DNA from 2 places in the Streptomyces sp. NPDC002490 genome. Region 2 is predicted to be linked to the other one. Evidence: riboswitches for the same ligand, from Rfam matches in the RefSeq annotation. Region 2 holds a riboswitch; the other holds the start of a gene.
The links. Region 2 has a riboswitch for cobalamin ahead of ABT092_RS16345 (cobalamin biosynthesis protein). Riboswitches for the same ligand answer to the same signal wherever they lie in the genome.

Region 1: it holds a riboswitch for cobalamin, as region 2 does, so the genes downstream of both, ABT092_RS20705 ((2Fe-2S) ferredoxin domain-containing protein) here and ABT092_RS16345 (cobalamin biosynthesis protein) in region 2, are expected to answer to the same signal.

The regions. Positions count from the first base shown of each region.
Region 1 covers NZ_JBEOWM010000032.1:46,964-53,227, reverse strand. The annotation lists gene ABT092_RS20725 (rhodanese-like domain-containing protein) at 1-1,262, opposite strand, end outside; gene ABT092_RS20720 (ferric reductase-like transmembrane domain-containing protein) at 1,527-2,540, opposite strand; gene ABT092_RS20715 (hypothetical protein) at 2,746-3,411, shown strand; gene ABT092_RS20710 (sigma-70 family RNA polymerase sigma factor) at 3,495-4,133, shown strand; cobalamin riboswitch at 4,250-4,426, shown strand; gene ABT092_RS20705 ((2Fe-2S) ferredoxin domain-containing protein) at 4,471-4,857, shown strand; gene ABT092_RS20700 (ABC transporter substrate-binding protein) at 4,922-5,905, shown strand; gene ABT092_RS20695 (FecCD family ABC transporter permease) at 6,004-6,264, shown strand, end outside.
Region 2 covers NZ_JBEOWM010000022.1:46,744-53,007, forward strand. The annotation lists gene ABT092_RS16325 (hypothetical protein) at 1-575, opposite strand, end outside; gene ABT092_RS16330 (alpha/beta hydrolase family protein) at 770-1,906, opposite strand; gene ABT092_RS16335 (inorganic phosphate transporter) at 2,318-3,574, shown strand; gene ABT092_RS16340 (hypothetical protein) at 3,585-3,821, shown strand; cobalamin riboswitch at 3,992-4,117, shown strand; gene ABT092_RS16345 (cobalamin biosynthesis protein) at 4,262-5,221, shown strand; gene ABT092_RS16350 (cobyric acid synthase) at 5,227-6,264, shown strand, end outside.

The DNA of each region.
Region 1 (6,264 bases), on a different contig from region 2:
GCGCAGTGCACCCACACCACGCCCGGAGGTATCTCGGCCAGTCGGCCCCGCAACTGGTGCAGGGGGACGTGGACCGCTCCGGTGACGGCGCCCGCGGCGTGCTCGGAGTCCCGGCGGACGTCCAGGACGACCACCGGTTCCGCCGGCGCGGCGGGGTCGGTGGCGGCGCGCAACGCGGCCAGCTCGGCGAAGGTGGCGCGGGGGAAGGTCGCGAGGTCCTCCCCCTGGCGCACCCAGCTGAGGGGGTCGCCGCTGGCCGCGGCGGCGGGCCGGTCGATGCCCACCCGGGCGAGCTCGCGCTGGGCGGCACCGATCTGTTCGGGCGTCTCGGCGAGCAGGGTGACCGGCTTGCCCCAGGGGATCAGCCAGGCGAGGTAGGTGGCGAGCTTGCCGTCGCCCTCGAAGTTCAGCGCCCCGGTGACGTGCCCGCGGGCGAAGGCGACCCGGCTGCGCAGGTCGACCACCCATTCCCCGGCGGCGAGCCGGGCGGCGATCTCGTCCGCGTCGGCGGTGCGCGGCGGGGTGAGGTCGATCGGTGCGGGCCCCGCGGCGTTGGCGGGTCCCATGTGGGCGTAGTACGCGGGGACGTCCTCCAGGTCGGCCAGCAGGGCGGCGACGAAGGTGGCGGCGTCGTGGGTCAGTGCGGCGTTGCCCCGGCGTTCGGCGCCGATGGTGGAGGCGTTGCCGCCGCCCGCGCCCGAGGAGCAGAAGCTGCCGAACCCGTGGGTGGGCAGGACCGGGACGTCGTCGGCGAGGGCGTCGGCCAGTCGGTGCGCGGAGGCGTGCTGGGCACGGGCCAGTTCCTCGGTGAGCCGGGGCTCGACCAGGTCGGGGCGGCCGACTCCGCCGATGAGCAGGGAGCCGCCGGTGAAGGCGGCGACGTCACGGCCGTCCTCGGTCAGCACGTACGAGGTGTGGTGCGGGGTGTGTCCCGGGGTGGCCAGCGCCCGCAGGGTCAGCCCGGTGTCGATCTGCACCGTGTCGCCGTCGTGGACGGGGGTGCGGGCGAAGGAGACCGAGGCGGCGGCGGGCACCAGGTAGTGGGCGCCGCTGACCCGGGCCAGTTCGAGGCCGCCGGTCACGTAGTCGTTGTGCAGGTGGGTCTCGACGACGTGGGTGATCCGCACGTTGCGGCGGGCCGCCACGGCGAGGAGCCGGTCGATGTCGCGCGGCGGGTCGACGGCCACCGCGGTCCGCGGGCCGCCGGCCAGGTAGCTGCGGTTGCCCAGGCCCTCGAAGTCCAGGGTGTCGACGAAGAACACGACTGCACACTCCTCTGCTGTACCCCCCGGGGTATCCATCCCCCTCACCATAACAAATACCCAGGGGGGTATTGAGAGGGGTGAGCGGGCCCGGCCCCGCACCGCTCGGGAACCTGCCGGACGGCGCCCTCCGGACATGCGAAAACCGCTGGTGAGCGCGGTGGAGGAGAGATCCGCGGCCTCGGCGGGGCCGGGCCCGGCCGAAGGGGATCACCCTCCGTCGTCCGCGTTCACCAGCGGTCGGTCGACCGTCGTGAGGGCGGTTCAGTCGTGGTCGGTGTGGCTGGAGGTGGTGTCGGCGGGCGGCCGGACGCGTCCCCCGTCCCGCCCGGTGGCCAGCACGGCCACCAGGGCGACGAGCACCGCGACGACGGTCAGCCGGCCGGTGAACCGCGCCGCCCAGGCCAGCCGCGTCGGCGCCCCCGCACCGGGCCGGCCGAGTCGCTGGGAGCGACGCGCGGGACGCAGCAGTCGCGCCAGGAACAGTGCGGCGACGGGGAGTTGGAGCAGCCAGACGGCGGTGCGGAACCAGCCGTCGTACCAGACGTTCGTTCCGTAGAGCAGGGTGTGCCAGACGCTGAGGACGTAGACCACGAGGACGAAGCGGTGCAGGACCCGCCAGGTCTTGGGTCCGATGCGGTGGCGGACGTAGAAGAGCAGGCCGAGCGGGATGGCGAGGTAGAGGGCCGCCTGCCCGATGGGGATGGCGATCCGGCCGGTGCCCGAGTCGTAGCCGCCGGGGACGAAGGTCTCGACGAAGGCGGTGGCGGTGGCGGCGTACCAGGCGTCGGAGTCGTACCGGATCAGCTCCGCGGCGAACAGCAGGGCGTGCGCCGCGATCAGGGCGATGGTGTTGAGGCTGGTGGTGCGGTGGAGGCGCTCCAGCCGGGCGACGGACCACGGCAGCCGTGCGGGGCGGGGCCCGGACAGCAGCAGCCCGAGGATCACCGTGCCCCAGGCCCAGAGCAGCGCGGACCAGCCGAACGCCTGGCTGAGGAAGTAGAGCCAGAAGGCTCCGGCGTCGGCCATGAACGGCATCACGGTGAGGGTGGAGGAGGTCCCGGCCTTGATGCGGACGTAGATCAGGACGAACACGGCGGCGGTGACCAGCAGGGCCACCGATCCGTCGAGGAAACCGGCCCGCAGGTCGGAACGGAGCGTGACGCGGGGGGCCGATCGGGGCGATCGGGGCGGGACGACTCCGGGAGGGGGGCCGGGCACGTCGGTCGCGGGCGTGGACTCGGCGCCGGGGGCGGCGCGGTCGTGGGGGAGGTTCACGGCAGGAGCTCCGCATCTGTCACGTGCGAGGGGGGAACGTACGGGCGAGCGCACGGCGGTCGCCCAGTGGTCGGACCTGCGGTACGGAAAGTTCCCCACCCGCTCCGGTGACATGGGTCACAGCGCCCGGGTGTCCGGAAACGGACCCGATCGCGCCAACTGTTCCGTCAACTCCCTTGCCCCGGTAGGGCATCCCACTGGCACCATGACCACCATGGGAGCCGGAACCCCACTCCGCTTCGTCCACACGGCGATCCTCGTCGCCGTGTGCGTCGCGGTGTCCGGATTCGGTCACGACCTCGCGTCGGGGGCCTCGCCCGCCCCGGGCGGGTACCTGCTCGCCGTGCCCCCCGTGGCCCTGGTCGGCTGGTGGTTGAGCCGCCGGCCGCGCTCCGCGGGCACGGTGATCGTGGTGAGCTCGGCCGTCCAGCTCGCCCTGCACGCCCTGTTCGGACTGGCCCACGACCCCCCGGACCCGACGCCCGGGCACGGGCCGCACGCGGGCCACGTCATGCCGCCGGGCACCCACGGGATGCCGGCCGGGGAGGGCGCCGCCGCCCTGCACGCGCTGGGGGGCCTGCTCGACGCCCTCGCACCGACCTCCGCCATGACTGGCGCCCACGCACTGGCGGGCGCGGTGTGCGGCTGGTGGCTGTGGCGCGGCGAGCGCTCCCTCGCCCAACTGGGGCAGGCCCTGGACCTGTTCCTCAGCGGGCTGCTGCGGTTCGCGGTGGCGGTCCTGGGCGGCGCCCGCCCGCTCCCGGCGCCTCCGTCGGGCACCACGGAGCGCGCCACCCGCGACCGGCTCCCGTCCCCGCTGGACCTGCTGCGCGCGGTGCCGCGCCGCGGCCCGCCGTCCTTCGCGCGCTGACGCTTCCGTCAGCTTTTGCCTTTCCGACTTTTCGCTTTTCTCACCTTTGCCGGAAATATTCCGGATGCGAAGGATGATTTGTCATGCCCTATTCACAACAGAACGGCTCGGGGCGCACCGCGCGCCGCGGCACCGCGGCCGACCGCTACGCCCACCGGGACGCGGAGATCACCACCTGGGCCCTGGCCGCCGGGCTCGGCGACCAGCGCGCCGCCGAACTCTTCGTGCACGCCACCTACGACGACGTGCGGCGGTTCGTCGCCCACCTCACCACGGACGTGCCCGGGGCCGAGGACCTGGCACAGGAGACCTTCCTGCGCGCGCTCACCAGCCTCGGCGGCTTCGCCGGCCGGTCCTGCGCCCGCACCTGGCTGCTCTCGATCGCCCGCCGGGTCGTGGTGGACCGGCTGCGCCGGGCCTCCGCCCGACCCCGGATCGCCGACACCGCCGACTGGCTGGCGGCGGCGGAACGCGCCCAACCCCGTCAACTGCCCGGCTTCGAGGAGTCGGTGGCCTTCATGGACGCCCTCGAAGCGCTGGAGCCCGGACGGCGGCAGGCGTTCGTCCTGACCCGGTTGCTGGGCTGGTCGTACGCGGACGCCGCCGAGGCCCTCGGCTGCCCGATCGGAACCATCCGGTCCAGGGTGGCCCGGGCCCGCCGGGACCTCGCCGACAGTTGGTCGGAGCGGCCCGCCGCAGAGGCGGCGCTCGTCGCGGCCTGACCCCCGCTCGTCGGTGCGGACGGTGGCCCCGTCCGCACCGACGGACCCGACTCCCCGTCGGACGCCCGTGTGACCTGCACGGCAACCGCGCCCTGGGCATACGCACCACGGCCCGGGTCTGTCATGATGGCGCGGAAAGGCGACGGCGGAACGAGGAAACCGGTGCGAATCCGGTGCGGTCCCGCCACTGTGATCGGCGAGCGGACCCCGAACGGCCCACTGCCCCTGTGCGGGTGGGAAGGGCGGGGCGAGCGGTGACCCGAGAGCCAGGAGACTCACGCGGTCGCCTCCTCGACAGAACTGGGGCGGATCTCCCCAGAGGGGAGGATGAGTCGGGATGCCCGAAGGGCAACGGTCCGACGATCCGGTGCCGTGCCGGGTCGTGGTGTGCCGGGACTGCTGCTGCGGCAGCGCCAAGGTGCCCGCAGACCACGCCGCGCAACTCGCGCGGTTCCAGGCGCGGACATCGGTGACGGTCTCCGCCTGCCTGGACGTGTGCGACCAGGCCAATGTGGTCGTGGTCCGCCCGTCCGCCGCCGGCCGCGCGGCCGGCGGACGTCCCGTCTGGCTGGGTCTGGTCAACGACCCCGCGGCCACCGAGGACATCGTCTCCTGGGTGCGGGCCGGCGGGCCGGGGATCGTTCCCCTGCCGGAGATCCTCGACCTGTACGTCTTCGCTCCGCCGCGTCGAGTGAGCACCACGCCCTCCGTCGACGTGCGCTGAACCAACGAACCGATCGCGGGCACGGCGCATCCTGCCGTGACGCGGTGAGAGGACCGACTCCACCATGGCCAAACGCTCCCTGTCCCTGCTGGCCGCAGCCGTCTTCCTGATATCCGGCTGCGGCAGCGGCGGCGGTGACGACGGGAAGGACCGCGCGGCGGGCGACGCCCCCGAGGGCTTCCCCGTCACCCTCACCAACTGCGGGGTGAAGACGACCTACGAGCGTCCGCCGAAGCGCGCGGTCACCCTCAACCAGCACGTCACCGAGATCCTGCTGGCGCTCGGGCTGGAGAAGTCCATGGTCGGCACCGCCTACCTGGACGACGAGATCCTGCCCGAGTACGCCGAGGCGTACCGCGGCATCGAGGTCATCTCGGACGAGTACCCCTCCTTCGAGAACATCCTCGCCGCCGAACCCGACTTCGCCTACGCCGGCTTCTCCAGCGCCTTCGACGAGAAGGAGGGGCGCGGGCGCGAGGCGCTGGCCAAGGCCGGCGTCAACTCCTACGTGAACGTGGAGGAGTGTCCGCCCGGGCCGATGAGCATGGAACTGATCGAGACCGAACTGCGCACCCTCGGCAAGGTGTTCGGGGTACCGGACCGTGCCGACCGGGAGATCGAGAAGGTCCGCACGGCCCTCAAGGACGTCGAGGAGAAGCTGGGCGACACCGAGCCGGTCGAGGTCTTCGTCTACGACAGCGGCGACAAGACCGCCTTCACCGCCGGCGGCGCGGGCATCGGCAACGAGATGATCGAACAGGCCGGCGGGCAGAACGTCTTCGCCGACCTGGACAAGCAGTTCGGTGACGTCTCGTTCGAGCAGGTCGCCGAGCGGGCCCCGGAAGCGATCGTCATCTACGACTACGGGGACACGAGCGTCGCCCAGAAGAAGAAGTTCCTGCTGGCCAACCCCGCGCTGAAGGACGTCCCGGCCATCAAGAACGAGCGGTTCGCGGTCCTGCCGCTCTCCTCCACGGTCCTCGGCGTCCGGGTGCCGGCGGGCGTGGACGGACTCGCCCGGCAACTGCACCCGGCCCGCTTCCGGTGACGGGCGCCCCCCGCGCGGACACCGACCCGGTGAACCGGGGGGCCGGGCCCGCCCCGGCCCCCGCCCGGGCGCGCCGCGCCCGACTTCCCTTTCCGGTGGTGCTCCTGCTGTTGGCCGCCGCGGTGGTGGTGACCGCCACCGCGGGCATCGCCATCGGCTCGGTGTCGGTGCCCGCAGGCCAGGTCTGGGGCATCCTGGCGCACCAGGTGCACCCGGGCCTCGCCGAGGCCACCTGGTCCCCGGTGCGGGAGACCATCGTCCTGGACGTGCGGCTGCCGCGGGTGCTGCTCTGCGCGGTGGTCGGCGCCGGCCTCGCAGTGGCCGGCATGGCCCTCCAGGCCCTGGTGCGCAATCCGCTC
Region 2 (6,264 bases):
GCCGAGAGCTGGAGGAACGACAGCACCTGGGGCATCGCCTCGACCACCTCGGCGACGGAGGAGGCGTCGGCGGCGCCGGGTGCGGGGTGGGCGAGCGACCAGGCGTCGAACAGGGCGACCCAGCCGCGCAGCACCGCGGAGTCGTCCCGGTCCCAGGCGCGCAGCCGCCAGCCGGGGCGGGCGCAGTCGCCGTGCACCTCGACGAGTCCGGACAGTCGGGCGGTGTCCCAGTCGGCCCGGACCCGGTCGGGGGTCAGGCCGAGTGCGGCGGCGGCCCGGGCCGCGGTCGCCGCGGACAGGTTCCCTCCGCCGTCCGGGGTGGCGGCCAGCGCGGTGGCGGCCCCCTCGTCCCGGGGGCGGGGGCTGAGTTCGGTGTCGGCCCAGCGGGCGATCCGGGCGGCCCCGGCGAGGCCGGCGCGGGCGGTGCGGGCCAGTTCCCGGGGGGACGGGGTGCCCTCGGGCGGCCTCGGGGCGGGGCGGCGGGAACGCCGCTCGCCGACCGCCGGGGCGGAGGCGCTCAGGGAGCGCGGACGGACGAGTCGGAGCCTGGAGTCGCGCGGGGTACGGGACGTCACGGGGGCAGTCTTCCGGTTGACGGTCCGAAAACCCAAACGGAATGGGTGGCGAGGAGTGGGCGAACCCTCGTGCGGTGCCGCGCGAGGTGTTCGAGAGGGGGAAGCGGAGCCCTCGGGGAGGAGGGCCGCCCGGGGCGGGCGGGTGACCGCACCCTCACCGAGGGTCACGGTGCGGCGGGGGTGCGTGCGCCGGGTCAGCCGAGCGGGGTCAGGAACCGGCGCAGGGCCTCCTCGTAGCCGGCGGGGTCCGCGTTCCACATGGCGCCGTGCGGGGCGTCGGGGACGGTGTGCAGGGTGACCAGGTCGGGGCGGCTGCGGGCGAAGGCACGGGAGAGCGCCCAGGGGGCGATCTGGTCGTCCGGGCCGTGCACGACCAGGGTGGGGACGCGCAGGTCGCGGACGTCGGCCCGTTCGCGGACCCGGTGCGGACGCAGACCGGTGCGTCCTTCGGCGGCGCGCACGGCCAGCGGGAGCAGGGCGTGGGGCACGCCGCGGGCGAGGGCGAGGGCGCGGACGGTGGCCTCCCAGTCCAGGACCGGGGAGTCCAGGACCAGCCCCACGATGCGGTCGCGCAGCGGGGAGTGGGTGGCGGCGCGCAGCGCCATGGTGGCGCCGGTGGACCAGCCGTGCAGCACGATGCGTTCGGCGCCCCGGCGCACGGCGTGGCGCAGTGCGGCGTCCAGGTCGCGCCACTCGGTCTCCCCGAGGTGGCTGAGGCCGTCCGGGGCGCGGGGGGCGCCGCGGTCGCCGCGGTAGGCGAGGGAGAGCACCGGGAACCGGCTGCGGTGCAGGAAGTCCATGACCACCATCGGGTGCTCGCGGGTGGTGCCGAGGCCGTGCACCGCGATGACGCAGGTGTCCCGGGCGGAGGGCACCCACCAGGCGGGCAGCAGCCCCGTTTCGCCGGGGACCTCGACGTCCTGGTGGTCGAGGCCCAGCGCGGTGCCCGGGTCGCCGGTGTGGACCTGGGGGGTGAGCCGGACCGTGGTCCCCGGGGCGAGGGTGCCGTGGGTGACGCCGTCCAGCCGGCGGACGACGGTGTCGGCGGTGTGCGGGGCGTCGGGGACGACCGGGCCGACGACGGCGTGGACGCGGCGACCGGTGAGGCCGTAGGTGCCGGGGCGCAGGCTGGCCAGGTCCCTGGTCAGGGTGACGCGGTCGGCGGTGACGGCGTGGACGGTGAGGCGCGGGTCGGTGGGGAGCGGCTGACCCGGGCGGGGTTTCAGGGCGGCGTCGCTGGCGAACCGTCCCGCGGCCAGGGCGAGCAGGCCGGTGACGGTCGCGGTGGCGGCGGCTGCGGTGGCGGCTGTCGCGGCTCGGGCGGTGCGCACGGTGTCCAGTGTCGGGGCGGGGGTAGGACACGGCCAGTGGGCGCCGCCGCGTCCCGGGTGGTTCACCCCACCGGACCCATCGGGTGGGGCCCGCCGAACGCCCGGTACGGCCGGTCGAGTGATGTGTCTTACTTAGATCGGACAAAGAGGGTATGTGGGGCGGCGGGCCGATGAAGGGCCGTACAGTCGGATGAGACGCTGAACGGGTCATCGGCGGCGTGTGGGGCCGTTGCACGGAACCACCCGAAGCCCACCGCTCCAGCCCCCTTACCCCCCCGATCGACCGACCTCCCCATGCGGAATAGAGCTCCCTCAGATCGAGTCACCGTGATGCCTGCCCCAGTTCATCTTCCGTTAACTCAGGTTGCTTACGTTCCAACCCCCACTGACGCCCCACGGAAGCCTGGGTAAATGGAAAACATCACGCTCCTCCTCGGAATCGTGATCGTCACCGCTCTCGTGTTTGACTTCACGAACGGTTTCCACGACACGGCCAACGCGATGGCGACGACCATCTCAACTGGCGCTATGAAGCCCAAAGCGGCGGTCGCAATGTCCGCCGTGTTGAACTTGGTCGGAGCCTTCCTCTCGGTCGAAGTCGCCAAGACGATCTCTGGCGGCATGATCGACGAAGGCGGCATCCAACCCGAAGTCATCTTCGCGGCGCTCGTCGGCGCCATCCTCTGGAACCTGCTGACCTGGCTCGTAGGTCTGCCCTCCAGCTCCTCCCACGCCCTGTTCGGCGGTCTGATCGGCGCCGCCGTGATGTCGGCCGGCTGGGACTCGGTGAACGGCTCCACCGTCGTCACCAAGGTCCTCATCCCCGCAGTCGCCGCCCCCGTGGTGGCCGGCATCGCAGCGATGATCGCCACCCGCCTGACGTACAAGCTCGGCAACAACGTCAGCGACAAGGCCAGCTCCAAGGGCTACCGCGCCGGCCAGATCTCCTCGGCCGCCCTGGTCTCCCTGGCGCACGGCACCAACGACGCCCAGAAGACGATGGGCATCATCACCCTCGCCCTGGTCACCGGTGGCGCACTGGCCCCCGGCTCCAACCCGCCCATGTGGGTCATCGTCTCCGCCGGTGTCGCCATCGCGCTCGGCACCTACCTCGGCGGCTGGCGCATCATCCGCACCATGGGCAAGGGCCTGACCGACCTGCAGCCGCAGCAGGGCTTCGCCGCCCAGTCCAGCGCCGCCACGGTCATCCTCGCCTCCTCGCACCTGGGCTTCTCCCTCTCCACCACGCAGTCCTGCTCCGGCGCCGTGATGGGTGCGGGCCTGGGCCGCAAGGGCGGAGTGGTCCGCTGGTCGACCGCCACCCGGATGTTCGTCGCCTGGGGTCTGACGCTGCCGGCCGCCGGTGTCGTCGGCGCCCTCGCCGAACTCCTCACCAAGCAGGGCCCCTGGGGCGTCGCCGCGACCGCGGCACTGCTGGTCGGCGGATCGGGTGCGATCTGGCTGCGCTCCCGCAAGGAGGTCGTCGACCACACCAACGTCAACGACGTGGACGACGAGCCCGCGGGCGTCGTCACCACCGCCATGGCCGCGGTCACCCCGCCGCCGGCCGGCGACACCACCGCCGCCACGGGTGACCTCTCGGTGACCCTCCCGGCGGACCCGAACAGCCCCTCGACGGAGTCCGCACCGCGGACCGCCAAGGTGTAAGGAACCCCCAATGAAAATCGACTGGGCAGCACTCGCCTCCGTCTTCGGAGTCAGCCTCGTGGTCACCGTGGTCCTGGTGGGCCTGTTCACCCTCGGCCTCGTCGGACTCTCCAAGCGGGAGGCCGCACTCGCCGGCAACGGACACGCCAAGGGCGGTTCGGCCGCCGTCGCCACCGCCAGCGCCGTCGCCTGCTTCGCCCTCTGCGTCGCGGCCGTCGCCTTCGGCATAAACCTGATCGTCGCCTAACCCCCCAGGTTGCGATCTCCGGTCCGGTCGGTCACCGCCCCCACAGTGGTGACCACCGGGCCTTCGTCGTGTGTGGGGCTTCACACACTGCCCCGCCGCAGGTCAGCGCGCGGTTGACGGGTGTTCTCGGGGCGTGGTGGACTGCCCGGGCCATTACGGCGGCAGCAGAGAGGAAGCCGGTGCGAATCCGGCGCGGTCCCGCCACTGTCACCGGGGAGCGCTCCCCCGCACCGCACGTCACGGCCGTCACGCGGCTGGAAGACCGGGGGCGGCGCCGATCCGGGAGCCAGGAGACTCTCGCCGTCGTCTCCGTCGACCCGGGGCGCGGACCCCGAGTGAGGACACAGCGATGCCGGGGCACCCGTCTGCCCGTCCCGCGCCCCACGGCACGGGACCCCACGACCGTACGCGGACCCGCCGACGCCCGGCGGGCTGAGCCGATGCGGGCCGGGCGCACCTTCGCCTACGGCGCCACCGCCGGACTGATCGGCGACCTCCTCCTCGGCGACCCCCGCCGCGGACATCCGGTCGCCGCCTTCGGTCGTGCCGCGGGCGCCGTCGAACACCTCCTCTGGCGCGACCACCGCGGCTGGGGCGCACTGCACACCGCGCTCTGCGCCGGGGGCGCCGCGGGCGCCGCCGCGCTGGTGGCGCGCGCCGCCGCCCCCTCGCGCACCGCCTCGGTCGCCCTGACCGCCGCCGCCACCTGGGCCGTGGTCGGCGGGACCAGCCTCGGCCACGAGGCCGCGGCCGTCGGCGCCGCCCTGGCCGCGGGCGACCTCGCCGCGGCCCGACGACGGCTGCCGCACCTGTGCGGACGGGACCCCGAGGCCCTGGACGCGGACGGCATCGCCCGGGCCGTGGTCGAATCCGTCGCCGAGAACACCTCCGACGCCGTGGTCGGCGCCCTGGTGTGGGGGGCGATCGGCGGGGTGCCCGGGCTCGTCGGCTTCCGGGCCGTCAACACCCTCGACGCGATGGTCGGCCACCGCTCGCCCCGCCACCGCCGCTTCGGTTGGGCCTCGGCGCGCCTGGACGACGTGGCGGGCTGGCCCGGCGCCCGGCTCACCGGGGCCCTGGCCGTGGTGGCCGGGGGTGCCCCGGCCGCCGCCGCACGGGCCTGGCGCGCGGACGCCCGACGCCACCCGAGCCCCAACGCGGGCGTGGCGGAGAGCGCGTTCGCGGGCGCGCTCGGCGTCCGCCTCGGCGGCACCCTCTCCTACGGCGGGCGGGTCGAGCACCGGCCGGTGCTGAACGGGGACGGGCGGGCCGTCACGGTGGCGGACATCGACCGGGCGGTGCGGCTGTCGCGCCGGGTGGGTTGGCTGACGCTCGCGGTGTGCGTCGCGGGACGCGGGGCGCTCGCGGCCCGGCGCACGGTCACGGGGAAGGGACGGTAGGGGTGCTGCAGGGCGGACTGCTGGTCGCGGGGACCACCTCCGACGCGGGCAAGAGCGTGGTGACCGCCGGGATCTGCCGGTGGCTGGCCCGCCGGGGCGTCAAGGTGGCCCCGTTCAAGGGGCAGAACATGTCCCTCAACTCGTTCGTCACCCGGGACGGCGCCGAGATCGGCCGGGCCCAGGCCATGCAGGCGCAGGCCGCCCGGGTGGAGCCGAGCGCCCTGATGAACCCGGTGCTCCTCAAGCCCGGCGGGGACCGCACCAGCCAGGTGGTGCTGATGGGGCGCCCGGTCGGGGAGATGAGCGCGCGCGGCTTCTTCGGCGCGCCGGGCGGCCCCGAGGAGGGGCAGCCGGTGCCCGGGGGCCGCGAGGCGCTGCTCGACACCGTCGTGGGGTGCCTGGAGGAGTTGCGGGCCACCCATGACGTGGTGGTGTGCGAGGGCGCGGGCAGCCCGGCCGAGATCAACCTGCGGCGCACCGACATCGTCAACATGGGCGTCGCCCGGGCCGGCCGGCTGCCGGTGCTGGTGGTCGGCGACATCGACCGGGGCGGGGTCTTCGCCTCCTTCTTCGGGACGACGGCGCTGCTGGCCCCCGAGGACCAGGCCCTGGTGGCCGGCTACCTGGTCAACAAGTTCCGCGGCGACGTCTCGCTGCTGGAACCCGGCCTCGACATGCTGCGCACCCTCACCGGCCGTCCCACCTACGGGGTGCTGCCGTTCCAGCACGGGCTCGGCATCGACGAGGAGGACGGGCTAAGGGTGTCGCTGCGGGGCACCGTGCGCGAATCGCCGGCCGGCGAGCCGTACGGCACCGAGGTACTGCGGATCGCGGTGTGCGCGGTGCCGTTGATGTCGAACTTCACCGACGTGGACGCGCTCGCCGCCGAACCCGGGGTCACCGTCCGGTTCGTGGACCGGCCGGAGGAGACCGCCGACGCCGACCTGGTGGTGGTGCCCGGCACCCGCGGCACGGTGGCCGCGCTGCGCTGGCTGGAGCGGCGGGGGCTCGCCGCGGCCCTGCGACGCCGGGCCGCCGAGGGC